DNA from 2 places in the Neorhizobium sp. T25_13 genome. Region 2 is predicted to be linked to the other one. Evidence: riboswitches for the same ligand, from Rfam matches in the RefSeq annotation. Region 2 holds a riboswitch; the other holds the start of a gene.

Region 1 (8,477 bases), on a different contig from region 2:
GCGATGGTGACGAGCGCGATTTCGAGTTCACCGAGGACGATTCCTGGGCCGAAGCCCGCACGCTGGTGGAAACGATCGACACCGACGAGCTGACAGATCCGCGGGTCGCAATCGAACGGCTGCTGTTTCGCCTGTTCCATGAGCGCGGCGTGCGGGTCTATGCGCCGCACCCGGTGTTCGATCGCTGCAGCTGCTCGCGCGACAAGATCAAGGGCGTTCTCTCGGGGTTCTCCGCCGAGGAGATCGAGGCCAGCGAGGAAGACGGGGAGATCGCCGTCACCTGCGAGTTCTGCTCGACCACCTATCGCTACACGGCGGATGAATTCGCCGCAGCCTGATTATCGAACGGCGGGAGTTTCCTCCCGCCGTTTTCATGTCAAGGCATCTTGCATTCGAAGTTCGCGCCATCCTTCAGATCGCCGCTGCCGGAATATCTGGCTGATTGAGGATAGGGGCAGAGCTGCCGCGTCATCACCGGCTTGCCTTCCTTGATCTGCTTCGCCTGGATCACCGTCGGCGCCTTGCCGTTCTCCACCCAGTCCATCAGCGGCGTGAAGGCATCGAAGACATCCGTGCCGTAGCCCATGGTGCAGTGGAACATGCCGGGCACCATGAACAGGCGGTAGAACTCCGCCGTCCGCTCGGCGCCCATCTGTTTGCGGACGGCTTCATAATAGTTGACGCCCATCATTGGGTTGAGCGCAGGGTCGGACCAGCCGAAATAGTTGATCATCCGCCCACCGCGTTTTTGGAATTCGCTGAGATCCGGGTTGGTGGCGTCGACGATCTCGCGGATCGCGCCGATCTTCGGATATTCGCTATCGAAGTCGAACGTCTTCCAGTCGATCGCCTTTCCCGAGGCGGGCAGCATCGCCATGTTCTTGACGAAGGTCTCCCCATAGGCCAGCTGCCGGCTCGGCCCCTGCTCGGAGACCATCCACATGTCCCAGCCGCTCACACCGGTCGGATCGACACCCTCGGTGCCGAACTGTACGCCGGGGAAAATCGTCTCCCCCTTGATCTTCACCCCGCCGGCGAGCGTCTTCAGCGTTTCCACCTGCGCCGGCGTAAAGCAGTCGGAACCGCCGGCCTCGCAAGTCTTCAGGTCCTTGGCCGGATCGAAATTGCATTGACGGGGATCGGCGATCAGCCCGTCCTTGGCACCGTCGATCGCATCGCATTTGTCCATCACCGCCTTGGCGAGCACCGGAAGCTGAGCCCGGCTGATCGGCGCCTTGAGCAGTGCCCGCGCGTTCCAGACGCCCCAGATCTGCGTATTGGTGAGATCGAGAACCGGAGCTCCGGCAAGGATGCCGTCGAAATCGCCCGGATAACGTTGCGCCGCCATCAGGCCCTGGCGTCCGCCGGTCGAGCAGCCATCCCAGTAGGAGAAGGAGGGATGCCGGTCGTAATAACGTGCGGCAATCGCCTTGGCGGTGTCGACCGTCACATGCACCGCGCGTGAGCCGTAGTCGATCAAGAGGTCAAGGTCTTGCGCAAAATCCCCGAGCTTGTAGGTCGCCGCATCGTGGCCGGTATTCTGCTGGACGGTGAGGAAGCCTTTCGAAAGCGCCGCATTGCGGGTGGCGACCCGTGAAGCTGCCGCAAGGTCCTCGCCCGCGTAGCCGCCATTGCCGAACATATAGAGCCGCCGGTTCCAGTTGTCCGGCAGGGTAATCTCGAAGCGAACCTGCGGCCGGATATAGCCGGTCACCTGGCAATGGCCGGGGACCGTTCCCACGCCGGCTACATGCGTGGCCTTCAGCGTCGTCATCTCGGCAAAGGATTGGCTGTTCAGCATGCCGCAGGCGATCTGCGGCGACACGGTGGCGGAAGCGAAATCCGGCCTGTCCTTCTGATCGATGAAACTGCTCTTGTTTTGTGCGAGTGCCGGGGTGAAGGCCGCAAGCGCCAGAAAGGCGCAGGGCGCCAGCAGAAAGGCCCGCTGAAGCGATCGTGTCATCAAGTTCTCCTCCCAAAGACCGGTTGACCACGTCAAGATGCCGCAGGAGGGAAGGGGTAACAAATAGAAAAACCGACGCCACCCATAACCTCCAGGTTGTCGTCGGTAGCGCGGTTTAGTTGAGGACGCGCATCAGGCCCGGTGAATCCAGCGAGAAGGCCGGGATCGTCACCTCGAAGGTCTCGCCTTCATCGGTCTGCATGTCGTAATGGCCGAACATCAGCCCGGATGGTGTGTCGAGAGGACAGCCCGAGGAATATTCGTAGCTGTCGCCCGGCTTCAGCCGCGGCTGTTCGCCGACGACCCCTGGCCCGTCCACCTCGTCGACGATGCCGTTCTGGTCGGTAATGTGCCAGTAGCGATGCACCAGCTGCACGGTGAGCGTCGAATGATTTTCGATGACGATGCGATAGCCCCAGACATAGCGGCTCTCTTCCGGATTGGATTGCTCCTCCAGATAGTAGGGTTCGACGGCGACATCGATATCTCTTGTCCGGGCGCGATACATGCGACACCTCAACAAATCTAACTTGGTTCGATATTGTACAGAGGCGCCGCAACGTCAAGAAATCTCGCGGTTTGAACAACCGAGTGTGAGCATTTGTTGAAGTTAAGGATAACCGGGATGGTGAATTTCTGGTCGATCCACCACCCCGGCCACTATCTTGAAAAGCGAACGCTTACACGCCGGCCTTGGAAAGCGCCCGGGCGAAATCCTCGATCAGGTCGTCGGTATCCTCGATACCGGCCGACAGGCGCACGGTGCCGGGCGAGATGCCGAGTTCGGCACGGGCCTCGTCCGTGAGGTTCTTGTGCGTCGTTGTCGCCGGATGGGTGATCAGGCTCTTGGAATCGCCGAGATTGTTGGAAATCTTGACGATTTCCAACGCGTTCTGCAGCTTGAAGGCCGCTTCCTTGCCGCCCTTCAATTCGAAGCAGACGAGCGTCGAGCCGGCCTTCATCTGCCTGGCGATGATATCGGCCTGCGGATGGTCCTTGCGGCCGGGATAGATGACCCGGGCCACCTGTTTCTGGTCGGCGAGGAAGTCGGCGATCTTCGACGCGCTTTCCGTCTGCTGCTTGACGCGCAGCGGCAGGGTCTCGATGCCCTTCAGCAGCGTCCAGGCATTGAACGGCGACATCGCCGGCCCGGTATGGCGGAAATAGTCGTGCAGGTTCTCGTCGATCCAGGCCTTGTCGGACAACACGACGCCGCCGAGGCAGCGGCCCTGGCCGTCGATGTGCTTGGTGGCCGAATAGACGACGATATGCGCGCCAAGTTCCAGCGGCTTCTGGTAGAGCGGGGTCGCAAACACGTTGTCGACGACGACCTTGGCGCCGATCTGGTTGGCGAGCTTGGCGACGCCGGCAATATCGACCACTTCGAGCGTCGGGTTGGTCGGGCTTTCCAGGAAGAACACCTTGGTCTTCGGCGTGATCGCCTTTTCCCAATTCTCCAGGAAGCGGCCGTCGACCAGCGTGCATTCGATGCCGTATTTCGGAGCAAGCGTCTCGACCACCCAGCGGCAGGAGCCGAAGAGAGCCCGGGCCGCGACGATATGGTCGCCGGCCTTCAGCTGGCAGAGGATCGCCGCGGTGACGGCGGCCATGCCCGAGGCGGTGGCGCGCGCGTCTTCGGCGCCTTCCAGCATGCACATGCGCTTTTCGAACATGTCGTTGGTGGGGCTGCCGTAACGCGCGTAGATGAAGCCGTCTGTCTCGCCCTTGAAACGGGCTTCGGCCGCTTCCGAGGTGTCATAGACGAAACCCTGGGTCAGGAAGATCGCTTCCGAGGTTTCGCCATATTGCGAACGCAACGTGCCGCCGTGTACGAGCTGGGTTGCCGGGCGCCATTTGTTAGTCATGCGTGTCCTCTTTCAGAACAAAAAAACCGGTCGCATAAGCAGACCGGTTTCGCACCCGGTCTTTTTAGCCACTTATTTAACGTGGCTGCAAGCCGACCGGCCAAATCACCACGGGATAAGATTGGCATAGCGCCGCGCCCCGCTTGCGTCAATGGCTCGCATTTGGTTTTGTCGCGTCGAAAACTTGAGAGAGACATGATGGCTCGCGAAACAGGAATCTTGGCGGACCGCGCGATCGCGGCGCTTTTCGACAGTGGACGGCTGATCTCCGAGCGGGAGCTCGACCTGGATCAGGTTCAGCCCGCCAGCCTCGACCTGCGCCTCGGCGCCAAGGCGTTTCGCGTACGCGCCAGCTTCATGCCCGGTCCGACGAGCCTCGTCTCCGACAAGCTCGATCGGCTGAAGTTGCACGTGATCGACCTCTCGGAAGCCGCGGTGCTGGAAACCGGCTGCGTCTATATCGTGCCGCTGATGGAACGGCTCGACCTGCCGGCCAATATGTCTGCCTCCGCCAATCCGAAAAGCTCCACCGGCCGGCTCGATATCTTTACCCGCGTGATCACCGATTACGCGCAGGAATTCGACAAGATCCCGGCCGGCTACTCCGGCCCGCTCTACCTGGAAATCTCGCCGCGTACGTTCCCGATCGTGGTGCGCCGCGGTTCGCGCCTGTCGCAGATCCGTTTCCGCGTCGGCAACGCGCTGCTCGGCGAGCCGGACCTTCTGCAACTCCATAACGACGAAACCCTGGTCGCCTCCGCAAAGCCGAATGTCTCGGGTGGCGGCATCGCCCTGTCGATCGATCTTTCCGGCGACAGCGTCGGCCTGATCGGCTATCGCGGCAAACACCACACGGCCGTCGTCGATGTCGACAAGAAGGCGCAGCACGATATCTTCGATTTCTGGGAGCCGCTTTACAGCCGCGGCCGCAACGAGCTTATTCTCGATCCCGACGAGTTCTATATCCTCGTCTCGCGTGAGGCGGTGCATGTCCCGCCGCTCTACGCCGCCGAGATGACGCCCTTCGATCCCTTGGTCGGCGAGTTCCGCGTCCACTATGCCGGTTTCTTCGATCCCGGTTTCGGCCATGAGGCGGCAGGGGGACGGGGCAGCCGGGCGGTGCTCGAGGTGCGCAGCCACGAAGTACCCTTCATCCTCGAAGACGGCCAGATCGTCGGCCGCCTGGTCTACGAACACATGCTGGAAAAACCCGAAGGCATGTACGGCGCAGGCCTCGGCTCAAACTATCAGGCACAGGGCCTGAAACTGTCGAAGCATTTTCGCGTCTGACACCACCTCCGGCTTGACAGTCGATGCCGTCTGTTGGAAATCTGCAGACCGACGCGGGTGTAGCTCAATGGTAGAGCAGCAGCTTCCCAAGCTGAATACGAGGGTTCGATTCCCTTCACCCGCTCCAATTTCCCGCCACACGCACCAGCTGCCTTTCAGCCCAAAGGGCCATTTATCGCCCCATCAGTCGATGACGGGACTGCGAGGTTAGGGGAATTGCGCATCGTGTGGTAGCTTGGCGCAGATAGCTGCCCAGTCGCGACGACACGGAGGTAGGGTCCATGGCTGAGGGCATAGACGCACTTTTCGCGCAGGCGGCGCATCTGGCCGCCGGGTTCCGCCAGGCAGATCCTCAGCTCCACCGGCCGCAACTGCAATACCAGGAATGTCTGGCGACGCTCGTCGAAGATCTCCAGGAAGAGACGCTTGCGATGGAGGACGTCCTTCAACATCTCGTGGAAAAGGCCGAGCCGGGCCTCCACCGAATGACCGGCCCGCGTTTTTTCGGCTGGGTAATCGGCGGCTCGCATCCGATGGGCGTGGCGGCAGACTTCCTGACAAGCGCCTGGGGCCAGAATGCAGGCAATCACACCGCCTCTCCTGCCGCCGCGTCTTTCGAAAAGGTGGCAGCCACCTGGCTCCTGGACGTTCTGGGCCTGCCTGCTCAATGCTCCGTGGGTTTCGTCACGGGAGCGACGGTGGCTAATTTCAGCTGCCTGGCCGCCGCGAGAGGCGAGGTGCTTCGCCGGGCCGGCTGGGACGCCGATGCAGACGGGCTGTTCGGTGCACCGCCGATCACCGTTGTCGTTGGTGACGATGCCCACACCACCGTTTTCTCAGCCTTGCAGTTCCTGGGACTTGGGCATGATCGCGTCGTCAGGATAGCAACAGACAGGCAGGGGCGTATTCTTGCCCGGCATTTCGAAGAGGCGGTCAACAAGGCGGCTGGTCCAACGATCGCCATCCTTCAGGCGGGACAAATCAACACCGGAGCTTTCGATCCGTTCGCGGAACTTATCCCGGTCGCGAGGAGCAGGGATGCCTGGGTACATGTGGACGGCGCATTTGGTTTATGGGCCAAGGCTTCCCCGTCGACACGGCATCTTTGTCCTGGAGTGGAGTTGGCGGATAGCTGGGCCACCGACGGCCACAAGTGGCTTCAGACGCCCTATGACAGCGGCTATGCGATTGTAAGGGACGAGGTCGCTCACCGGCGGGCCATGACGATCGCTGCCAGTTACCTCCCCATCGCGGCGGAAGGGGAGCGGGACCCGTCACACTACGTGCCGGAGCTTTCGAGGCGAGCACGCGGCTTCGCGACCTGGGCAATGATGAAGCACCTCGGCCGCAACGGCATCGCCCGTCTCGTCGAAGGGTGCTGTTCCTCGGCGCGGATCATTGCCGAACATCTGTCGCGTGAACCGGGGATCGAGATCCTGAACGACGTCGACCTCAATCAGGTGATCTGCCGCTTCGGCTCGGATCTCTCGACCGCCGATGCCGACGAGGTGACGAGAAGAACCATTGCGCGGTTGCAGCGCGAGGGAACGATCTTCGTGGCCGGAGCCAGGTGGAGAGGGATGGATGTCATGCGGATTTCCGTAAGCAACTACCGGACTGACGCGAGCACGGCGAAGCTGGCCGCGGAGACGGTGTCGGCTGCGTTCCGGAAGGAACGGTTGGGCAGCTGATGAGCTGCGACGGAGACCTTGCAGTCGGTGGCCGCCGGGCGCGTTGAGCGCCCGGCGAACCGGCTTTACTTCTTGGTGTCAGCCCAGCTCTTTACGAGCTCGTCGTAGTTGACGGTGACGGGCTTTTCCTTCTCGTTGGCGACCTTGAGCTGGGGAGCGAGGTTGCCCTTGGCGACCGCCTCCTTGTTCCAGTATGCGAGGTCGTGTTCCTCGGCGAGCTTCGGACCCATATCACCCTGGACCTTGGCGCGTTCCAGGCGCTGCAGGACCTTTTCCTGCTCGGCGCAAAGCGAGTCCATGGCGGCCTGAGCCGTCTTGGCGCCCGAGGACGCATCGCCGATCGCCTGCCACCAGAGCTGCGCGAGCTTCGGGTAGTCGGGAACGTTCGTGCCGGTCGGCGACCACTGGACGCGGGCCGGTGAACGATAGAACTCGATCAGGCCGCCGAGCTTCGGCGCGCGGTCCGTGAAGCTCTTGTGCCGGATGGTGCTCTCGCGGATCAAGGTGAGGCCGACATGGCTCTTCTTGACGTCCACGGTCTTCGAGGTGACGAACTGGGCATAGAGCCAAGCCGCCTTGGCGCGGTTGGTGGGCGTGGACTTCATCAGCGTCCAGGAGCCGACGTCCTGATAGCCGAGCTTCATGCCGTCTTTCCAGTAGACCCCGTGCGGAGACGGAGCGAAACGCCATTTCGGCGTACCGTCCTGGTTCATGACAGGCAGGCCTGCCTTCACCATGTCGGCGGTGAAAGCCGTGTACATGAACATCTGCTGGGCGATTTCGCCCTGGGCCGGCACGGGTCCGGACTCCGAGAAGGTCATGCCCTGGGCGGCGGCCGGCGCATAGGCCTTCATCCAGTCGAGATATTTCTGGATGGAGTAGACGGCCGCCGGGCCGTTGGTATCGCCGCCGCGTGCGACGCAGGAGCCGACCGGCTGCGACTTTTCGTTGACCTTGATGCCCCATTCGTCGACAGGCAGGCCGTTCGGAAGGCCCTTGTCGCCGTTGCCGGCCATGGAGAGCCAAGCGTCGGTGAAGCGCCAGCCGAGCGACGGGTCCTTCTTGCCGTAGTCCATGTGACCATAGACCTTCTTGCCGCCCACGTCGCGGCCGGTGAAGAACTCGGCAATATCCTCATAGGCCGACCAGTTGACCGGCACGCCGAGCTCATAGCCATACTTGGCCTTGAAGTCGGCCTTGTTCTTGGCGTCGTTGAACCAGTCGTAGCGGAACCAGTAGAGGTTGGCGAACTGCTGGTCCGGCAGCTGGTAGAGCTTCTTGTCCGGTGCAGTCGTGAACTTGAGGCCGATGAAATCCTGAAGATCGAGGCCGGGGTTGGTGACGTCCTTGCCTTCACCCGCCATCCAGTCGGTGAGCGAGCGGGCCTGCTGGTAACGCCAATGCGTGCCGATCAGGTCGGAATCGTTGACGTAACCGTCATAGATGTTCTCGCCGGATTGCATCTGGGTCTGCAGTTTTTCAACCACGTCGCCTTCGCCGATCAGGTCATGGGTGACCTTGATGCCGGTGATTGCGGTGAAGGCCGGAGCCAGCACCTTCGATTCGTATTCATGCGTGGTGATTGTTTCGGAGACGACCTTGATGTCCAGGCCGGCAAGCGGTTTTGCCGCATCGACGAACCATTGCATCTCCTTTTCCTGTTCGGCA
Region 2 (8,477 bases):
AGGCAGATGCGGTCGCCCGGCTCCACCTGCATGCCGGCGCCGGCGAGAAGCGGCGCGCCGCCGAAGCTCAGGAAAATATCGTCAAGTTTCAGAATTGGGGGCGCCAACAGTCAGGCTCCTGTAAAGTCGTGGGGGCGGGCAAGGATCATCGCCTTGCCCTTCCTCAAATGGAATTCCACCCGGCCTTCTGCAACGTTCGAGACGGTGCGCGAGGAGCCGAAGGGGAGTGAGAAGTTGTCGAGCGGATACCGTGCGCCGATGATATCGAGCCCTTCCAGGTCGGAAAAACCGATGACCGAAAACAGCGAGCCCTCCGGTAGGTCCAGTGTCCTTGTGCCCGGCAGCAGCGGCACGGCCTCCTCGTCGCCCGACGTCAGCAGGATGTCGAGGTGACGTTCGGCCAGGCTCATGGCGTGAAAGAGATGCTGAAGCGCATGGTCGCTGCGCTCGCCGCCGAGCGCGCCGGCAAGGATCAGCCTTGTCGCGCCGCGTTCGACGGCTTCGGCCGTCGCGATCTCGCCGTCGGTCTCGTTCTTGGCCGGCGGAAAGGCCTGCCGCTCGACATGCGGGAACTGCGCAATCAGCGCGGCGTCGGAGGAATCGAAATCGCCGACCCAGAGTTCCGGCTTCACGCCGAGCGCTGTCGCATGGCGCATGCCGCTATCGGCCGCGATGAAGCGGCTGCCGGCGATCGTGTCCCGCAGGCGGTCGGTGACGCGTAAATTGCCGCCGAGCAGAATGGTGAAGGTCGAATGGGTCATGCGCATTGCCCATAGCGCAAAGCCGGTGGAAAGGGAAAGCTGTTGCACCGCCTCGGGCGAGCTTTTAGTTTGCGGCGCGTTCACCGATCAGGATCACGAGATGCAGTTTCAGGGTACAGCGGACTATATTGCCGACAAGGATCTGATGGTGGCGGTCAACGCCGCGATCCGGCTCGAACGTCCGCTGCTGGTGAAAGGCGAGCCCGGCACCGGCAAGACCGAGCTTGCGCGGCAGGTGGCCGCCGCCCTCGGGTTCGATCTGATCGAGTGGAACATCAAGTCCACCACCAAGGCGCAGCAGGGGCTCTACGAATACGACGCTGTCTCGCGGCTGCGCGACAGCCAGCTCGGCGACGAACGCGTCCACGACGTGGCCAACTATATCCGCCGCGGCAAGCTGTGGCAGGCCTTCGCCTCCGACACGAAGCTCGTCCTGTTGATCGACGAGATTGACAAGGCCGATATCGAGTTCCCGAACGACCTGCTGCAGGAACTCGACCGCATGGAATTCCATGTCTACGAGACCGGCGAGATGGTGCGCGCCAAGGTCCGGCCGATCGTCGTCATTACCTCCAACAACGAGAAGGAACTGTCGGACGCCTTCCTGCGCCGCTGTTTCTTCCACTATATCCGCTTCCCGGACGTGGATACGCTCGCCCGCATCGTCGAGGTCCACTATCCCGGTATCAAGCAGGCGCTGGTGCGCAACGCGCTCACCCAGTTCTACGAGATCCGCGAGATGCCGGGGCTGAAGAAGAAGCCCTCGACCTCCGAAGCGCTCGACTGGATCCGGCTGCTGGTCTCGGACGACGTCGATCCGTCGGACCTGCGCGGCGACGTCAAGAACGCGCTGCCGAAGCTGCATGGCGCTCTCCTCAAGAACGAGCAGGACGTGCATCTCTTCGAACGGATGGCCTTCCTGGCGCGGCGGGAGCGGTAAGCGGAAGATTATGCTCCCATTGACGCCGGTCGTAGCAAGGCGTATTTGAACTTTCGAGAATTCGTGGTGATTTGGCCGGCCGGCTTGCAGCCACGTTAAAAAAGTCGCTAAAGGGCCGCGAGAAGATGTCTTCCCACGGACCGGTCGCGATTTATTTTGCCGCCGGTTTTATTTTTGTTGGGTTGAGACATGCCGATCAAAATTCCCGATACGCTGCCTGCATTCACTACGCTCGTTTCCGAAGGCGTGCGGGTGCTGACCGAAACCATGGCGGTGCGGCAGGACATTCGTCCGCTGCAGATCGGGCTCCTCAATCTCATGCCGAACAAGATCAAGACCGAGCTGCAGATGGCGCGCCTCGTCGGCGCCTCGCCGCTGCAGGTCGAGTTCTCGCTGATCCGCGTCGGTGGCCACAAGGCCAAGAACACGTCGGAAGATCACCTCCTGTCCTTCTATGAGACCTGGGAAGAGGTGAAGCACCGCAAATTCGACGGCTTCATCATCACCGGCGCGCCTATCGAGACGCTTCCCTTCGAAGACGTCACCTATTGGGGCGAGATGAGGCAAATCCTCGACTGGACGGCGACCAACGTGCATTCGACCATGAATGTCTGCTGGGGGGCGATGGCGGCGATCTATCATTTCCACGGCGTGCCGAAATACGAGCTCAAGGAAAAAGCGTTCGGCGTCTATCGCCACCGCAACCTCGTGCCGTCTTCGATCTATCTCAACGGTTTTTCGGACGATTTCCAGGTTCCGGTGTCGCGTTGGACGGAAGTCCGCCGCGCCGACATCGAGAAGAATCCGGACCTCGAAATCCTGATGGAATCCGAGGAAATGGGCATCTGCCTGGTGCATGAGAAAGCCGGCAAGCGGCTCTATATGTTCAATCACGTGGAATACGACTCTACCTCGCTGGCCGACGAATATTTCCGGGACGTCAACGCCGGCGTACCGATCAAGATGCCGCATAACTACTTCCCGCATAACGACGATACGCTGACGCCCTTGAACCGTTGGCGCAGCCATGCACATCTTCTGTTCGGCAACTGGATCAACGAGATCTACCAGACGACGCCTTACGACCTGGAGAAGATCGGTACCGAATAGGCTTCGACGCGATGTTCATTCCCTTCTTCCTTCACCTCAAGGAAGCGAAGATTCCGGTGACGCTCCGGGAGTTCCTCGACCTTCTCGAAGGCATGGAGGAAGGGATCGCGGATTTCGACGTGGAAGCCTTCTACTTTCTCGCCCGCACGGCGCTGGTGAAGGACGAGCGGCATATCGACAAGTTCGACCGGGTCTTTTCGTCCTATTTCCGCGGGCTCGAGGCAATCTCCGGCGGGCCTGGCCTGGATGTCGCCAGCATCCCCGAAGAATGGCTGCGCAGGCTCACCGAGAAACATCTCACCGACGATGAGAAGAAGCTCGTCGAGTCGCTCGGCGGGTTCGAGAAGCTGATGGAGACGCTGCGCCAGCGGCTGGAGGAACAGAAGGGTCGGCATCAGGGCGGCTCGAAATGGATCGGCACCGGCGGCACCTCCCCTTTCGGGGCCTATGGCTATAACCCGGAAGGCGTGCGGATCGGCCAGGACCAGTCCCGCCACCGCCGGGCGGTAAAAGTCTGGGACAAACGCGAGTTTGCCGATTTCGACGACAAGGTGGAGCTCGGCACCCGCAACATCAAGCTGGCCCTGAAGCGGCTGCGCCGCTGGGTGCGGGAAGGGGCGGTCGAAGAACTCGACCTGGCCGGCACGATCCGCTCCACCGCCGAACACGGTTATCTCGACGTTCAGACCCGGCCGGAACGGCGCAATGCGGTCAAGCTGCTGATGTTCTTCGATGTCGGCGGCTCGATGGACGACCATATCCGGGTGGTCGAGGAGTTGTTCTCGGCAGCTCGCGCCGAGTTCAAGCATATGGAGCATTTCTACTTCCACAACTGCCTTTACGAAGGTGTGTGGAAGGAGAACGGCCGCCGGTCGGAGCGGACGCCGACGCTCGAGCTGATCCGCAGCTATGGCGCCGACTACAAGGTGATCTTCGTCGGGGATGCCTCGATGAGCCCCTATGAGATCACCCATGCGGGCGGTTCGGTGGAGCACTGGAACCAGGAGCCGGGAGAGGCCTGGATAAGGCGCATCACCGAGCATTTCCACCGCTGCGTCTGGCTCAACCCGGTGCCGCAGGACCACTGGAGCCATACGACCTCGATCGGCTTCATGCGGCAGCTGATGACCGAGCGCATGTTCCCGCTGACGCTCGGCGGATTGGAACAGGCGACGCGGGCGCTCACGCGATAGAGCCTTTTTTCTTCTCCGCGGCGTTGCGGGTCGCCGCCAAATCGCGCAGGTTGCCGCAAACATATCGGTGGAGGAGTAATCTCATGGCGGACCAGAATTTCGAAGTTTTCGGCACCACGGAAAAGGGCGAAACCGTCTATCGTGTCCGGATTTCCGGCGGCGGGCTCACCGCTAACGTCATCACCTGGGGTGCGGTGATCCAGGACCTCAGGCTCGACGGCCATCGGCCGCCGCTCGTGCTCGGTTTCGAACGGTTTGAGGATTACCTGAACCATTCTCCTTATTTCGGCGCGACGCCCGGCCGTTGCTCCAACCGTATCGGCGGTGGCCGCTTCGTGCTGGATGGGAAGCAATATCAGCTGGAACTGAACGAGCGGGGCGTGACCCACCTCCATGGCGGCTCGGACGGCATCGGCCGCAGCAACTGGACGATCGTCGAACATGCGGCCGACAAGGTGGTGCTGAGGATCACCGATCCCGACGGCCGTGCCGGTTATCCCGGAAACTGCACGGTCACGGCGACCTATCAACTCAAGAGTGACGGCGTTCTTTCCGTCGTCTACCAATCCACCACGGATCAGCCGACGCTCGCCAATATCTGCCAGCATACCTATTTCAATCTCGACGGCCGCGAGGATGCGCTCGATCACGACATCATGATTGCCGCCGATCATGTGCTGGTCTTTGATGACAAGCAGGTGCCGACAGGCGAACTGATGGCGGTCGCGGGCACGCCTTTCGACCTGCGCGACATGGGGCCGATGAAGCGGTTCGACGGCGATGCCCAGGTCCTGTTCGATCATAACTTCTGCCTGTCGCCGGAGCGAACGGCCAAGCGATCCGTGGCTTTGGCGCGCAGCATCCATTCCGGCGTGTCGCTGGAGGTTCGCACCACCGAGCCGGGCCTACAGCTCTATGCCGCCTTCAAGCTGTCGCAGATCCCCGCAGAGGGCCTCGATGGGCGCCGGTATGGGGCTTTTGCCGGGTTCTGCCTGGAAACCCAGGTCTGGCCGGATGCCATCAACCACGCCAACTTCCCGAATGCGGTGCTACGGCCGGGCGAGGTGTTGCTGCAGGAAACGGACTATGTCTTTTCAAAGCAATGATCGCTGTCGGCGTCGCCCGGATCGGGATTATCTCTGCCCGAATTGACGACGCTGCCGGCCCGAAAGCCGGCGGCGCTTGCCGTTTTCCGGTTATGTCGGCTGGATCATGCGGCGCAGTTCGCCTTCCAGCAGCGCCATGTTTACAGGCTTCCGGATGGTCGTCCGGTTTCTGAAGCCGTGGTGATCGTCGAGCTGCTCATATCCGGTGCAGAACAGGAAGGGCACGCCGTGGGTCTGCAGCCATTCCGCAAATGGGTAGACGGGCTTTCCCCCGAGATTGACATCGAGGACGGCGACGTCGGGAAGCTGCGAGCTGTCGACCAGGCGCATGGCTTCATCGGCAGTTGCCGCCGGTCCGACAATTTCCCAGCCGCGCGATTCAAGTTCGCTGCAGAGCTCCATGGCGATGAGGGTCTCGTCCTCGACGACAAGTATCCGTCCCGCCGAGCCGGGTTCCGATGACCTCGGCGCGACCTCCTCGCCGAGGACCGAGCCGGCCGAAATGTCGGGACGGTAGACGGATCGGGGCAGGGTCGCGATCAGGCGCATACCGGCCGGCGGCCAGCTGATGTCGAGTTCGCCCGCCAATTGACGGGTGGCGACTTCCCTCACCAAGGTGGAGCCGAAACCCCTGGATTCCGGCTTCTGCACCGCCGGCCCGCCGGTCTCGGTCCAGCGGAGCTCCAGTTCCAGGGAGGGCAGGATGCGCCAGGAGACATCGACGCGCCCTTCCGTGACCGACAATGCCCCGTATTTGACGGCGTTGGTGGCAAGCTCGTGGATGAGGAGGCTGACCGGCTGCACGGTATTGGGGGTGAGAGTGACGGCGGGCCCGCCGATCATCAGCTGGTTGACGTTCTGATAGGCTCGGGTTTCCTCGGTGAGGACCGCAGCGAGGTCTCCGCCCTCCCACCGGTTCTGGGCGAGCAGCGAATGGGCGCGGCTCAGCGCCGAAACGCGGCCTCGAACTGCGACGATGAAAGCCTCCTTGGTTTCGGCACGGGTGAGGGAGACCAGCGCCTGCACCACCGCCAGGGCGTTCTTGGCCCGGTGATCGACCTCGCGGGCCAGCAACTGGCGGGAATCCTCGTTGGCCTTGCGTTCGGTGATGTCGCGCAAGATGACCGTTGCCAGCTTTCCGTCGCCGATCTGTACCTGCGAGATCGATGCCTCGACAGGGAATTCCTCGCCATTGGCGCGCAGGCCGCTGATCGCTCCCAATGCACCCATCCGGCGGTTGGTAACGCCGGTCTCCTTGAAGAGGCGGATATGTGCGGCATGCCCATGCCGAAACCGCTCGGGGATGAAGCGTTCGATCGGCGAGCCGATCGCATCCTTGCCCGCGATGCCGAACATGCGCTCGGCGGCCGGGTTGAACAGCACGATCCGCTGGCCTTCATCGACGGTGATCAGCGCATCCATCGCCGATTCCACGATCCCCTCCATGCGTCGCCGGCTTTCCAGCAGGGCATCCTCGGCGGCCTTTCGCTCGGTGATGTCGCGCAGGATGACGGTGGCCAGGCGCTCGCCGCCGATCTCCACCTGCGAGATCGACGCCTCGATCGGAAATTCCTGGCCGTCCGCGCGCAAACCGCTGATGGCACCCAGCGATCCCATCTGCCGGGTGGTCACGCCGGTTTCGGTGAAACGATGAATATGCGCCGCGTGGGTCGGGCGATGGCGTTCCGGCATGAAACGGGAGATGTGCTGGCCAAGCGCCTCGCTGGCTGGCAGGCCGAACATGCGCTCTGCGGCCGGATTGAACAGGATCACCCGTTGCTCGTCATCAATGGTGATGATGCCGTCCATGGCAGAGGCAACGATGCCCTCAAGCCGTTGCATGGTTTCAACGGCGGTTTTCTGACTGAGCTTTTGGTGGTGCGGGCGAGATTCCATGACGGCAGATCTCCAGTTCAACCGCCGAATCACTGGTGCGATCGCATGGACGGTTGCAACCAGTATGGCATCTCCCGCATTTGGTGAATATGCGGGAATCATTAAATTCATGGGGAAAGGTGCTGGAGGGGAAGCGCCCGCTTTGCGTCTGCAATCGGGGCGTGCTGTCGAGCGTCTTGGCCCTGTGGCCGGGCTGGTAGAGTATAGTCTCAAAAGGGAATTTGGAGCGGGCGAAGGGATTCGAACCCTCGACCCCAACCTTGGCAAGGTTGTGCTCTACCACTGAGCTACACCCGCTCATCAATCCACCGGTCCGTGGTAGTGAAGCTTGACCGTGGCGTCGTGGCTCGTTGCCGGCGACGGGCGCTATATGGCCCAGTCCTTTTTCAAATGCAACAGGGAAATGACGATTGGCGCCAAGAAAAATCGCGATCCCGCCAAAGCCCCTGCAAACCGCCGGTTCCGGCCGGAACCGGCGGCTGCTTCATTCTCAGGAGGCCGGACAGGCTGCTCCGGACTTCACCCAGGCGCTGATGAGCTCGCCGAATTCGGCCTGGGTGCCCGGCACCGGTTCACGTCCGGCACCCGGGTTCCAGCCCCAGCCGACCAGTTCGTCATGCGCCATGTGCTCGACGATCTGATCCATGGTCTTGCCGCCGTTGCGGGCCGGGTCCTTGATCTGCTGGCAAATCTGGCCGAGTGATTTGCCGACCCAGGCCATTTCGATCGGCGCGAGATGCCAGGCGGGATTGCCCGGAATGCTCTTGATCGTGTCGGCCTGGCCGACAACGGGCGTGTTTTCCGCACTGTGGCAGGTGGTGCATTGCATGCCGGGCAGGCCCATGCCGCCGTCGCCGCGGACGACCGGCGGCTGGTGCGGGTGCATGTTGGCGCCCTGCAGCGGCCGTTCGGTCGCCGGGTGACAGTTGACGCAGCGCGGGTGCTGGATGACCTTGCCGGCCTCCTGGAAGAGCGCCATGGAACGTTCCCGCTGGTTGGCGATCGACTGGAAGGAAGCCGCGGGCTTCAGCGTCTTGGCGTCCGTCTTGGCATCCTGGGCGACCGAGGCGGGCGACAGCAGCGTGCCGGCGCCCACGAAAAGACAGAGGGTAGCGACGCCGGTGATAGCGAGTTTCCAATTCATCGGTGTTGATCCTCAGGACGAAACGATGTTGACGATAGGCAGCTGCCGGACCGGCGCTCCGGTCAGGCGACGCCAGGCATTGGCAACCGCCGGACCGACAGGCGGCACGCCAGGTTCGCCGACGCCGCTCGGCTTTTCGCTCGACTTGATGATCTCCACCGCCACGTCCGGCATCTCGTTGATGCGGATGGAGCGGTAGTCGTGGAAGTTCGACTGCACGATCTTGCCGCCTTTGGCCAGGGTCACCGCGTCGAAGAGAACCGCGCCAAGGCCGTAGCCGATGCCGCCTTCCATCTGCGCCTTGATGACGTTCGGATTGACGGCGAC

The links. A riboswitch is a leader RNA that binds a small molecule or an ion and turns the genes downstream of it on or off. The one in region 2 is predicted to bind S-adenosylmethionine.
Region 1: linked by a shared signal. The riboswitch ahead of C5J22_RS12970 (O-succinylhomoserine sulfhydrylase) and the one ahead of metA (homoserine O-succinyltransferase) in region 2 are both predicted to bind S-adenosylmethionine.

What each region holds. Positions count from the first base shown of each region.
Region 1 is NZ_PVBI01000005.1:48,604-57,080, reverse strand. Features, by position in the region: gene C5J22_RS12985 (Hsp33 family molecular chaperone) at 1-338, shown strand, start outside; gene C5J22_RS12980 (tannase/feruloyl esterase family alpha/beta hydrolase) at 377-1,963, opposite strand; gene apaG (Co2+/Mg2+ efflux protein ApaG) at 2,079-2,471, opposite strand; gene C5J22_RS12970 (O-succinylhomoserine sulfhydrylase) at 2,644-3,828, opposite strand; SAM riboswitch at 3,872-3,950, opposite strand; gene C5J22_RS12965 (2'-deoxycytidine 5'-triphosphate deaminase) at 4,024-5,118, shown strand; tRNA gene C5J22_RS12960 (tRNA-Gly) at 5,172-5,245, shown strand; gene C5J22_RS12955 (aspartate aminotransferase family protein) at 5,400-6,809, shown strand; gene C5J22_RS12950 (ABC transporter substrate-binding protein) at 6,875-8,477, opposite strand, start outside.
Region 2 is NZ_PVBI01000017.1:38,665-47,141, reverse strand. Features, by position in the region: gene C5J22_RS27490 (ABC-F family ATP-binding cassette domain-containing protein) at 1-107, opposite strand, end outside; gene C5J22_RS27485 (thiamine diphosphokinase) at 111-767, opposite strand; gene C5J22_RS27480 (MoxR family ATPase) at 862-1,701, shown strand; SAM riboswitch at 1,755-1,832, shown strand; gene metA (homoserine O-succinyltransferase) at 1,891-2,811, shown strand; gene C5J22_RS27470 (VWA domain-containing protein) at 2,823-4,004, shown strand; gene C5J22_RS27465 (aldose epimerase family protein) at 4,088-5,110, shown strand; gene C5J22_RS27460 (PAS domain S-box protein) at 5,201-7,006, opposite strand; tRNA gene C5J22_RS27455 (tRNA-Gly) at 7,229-7,303, opposite strand; gene C5J22_RS27450 (Isoquinoline 1-oxidoreductase subunit) at 7,497-8,150, opposite strand; gene C5J22_RS27445 (xanthine dehydrogenase family protein molybdopterin-binding subunit) at 8,163-8,477, opposite strand, start outside.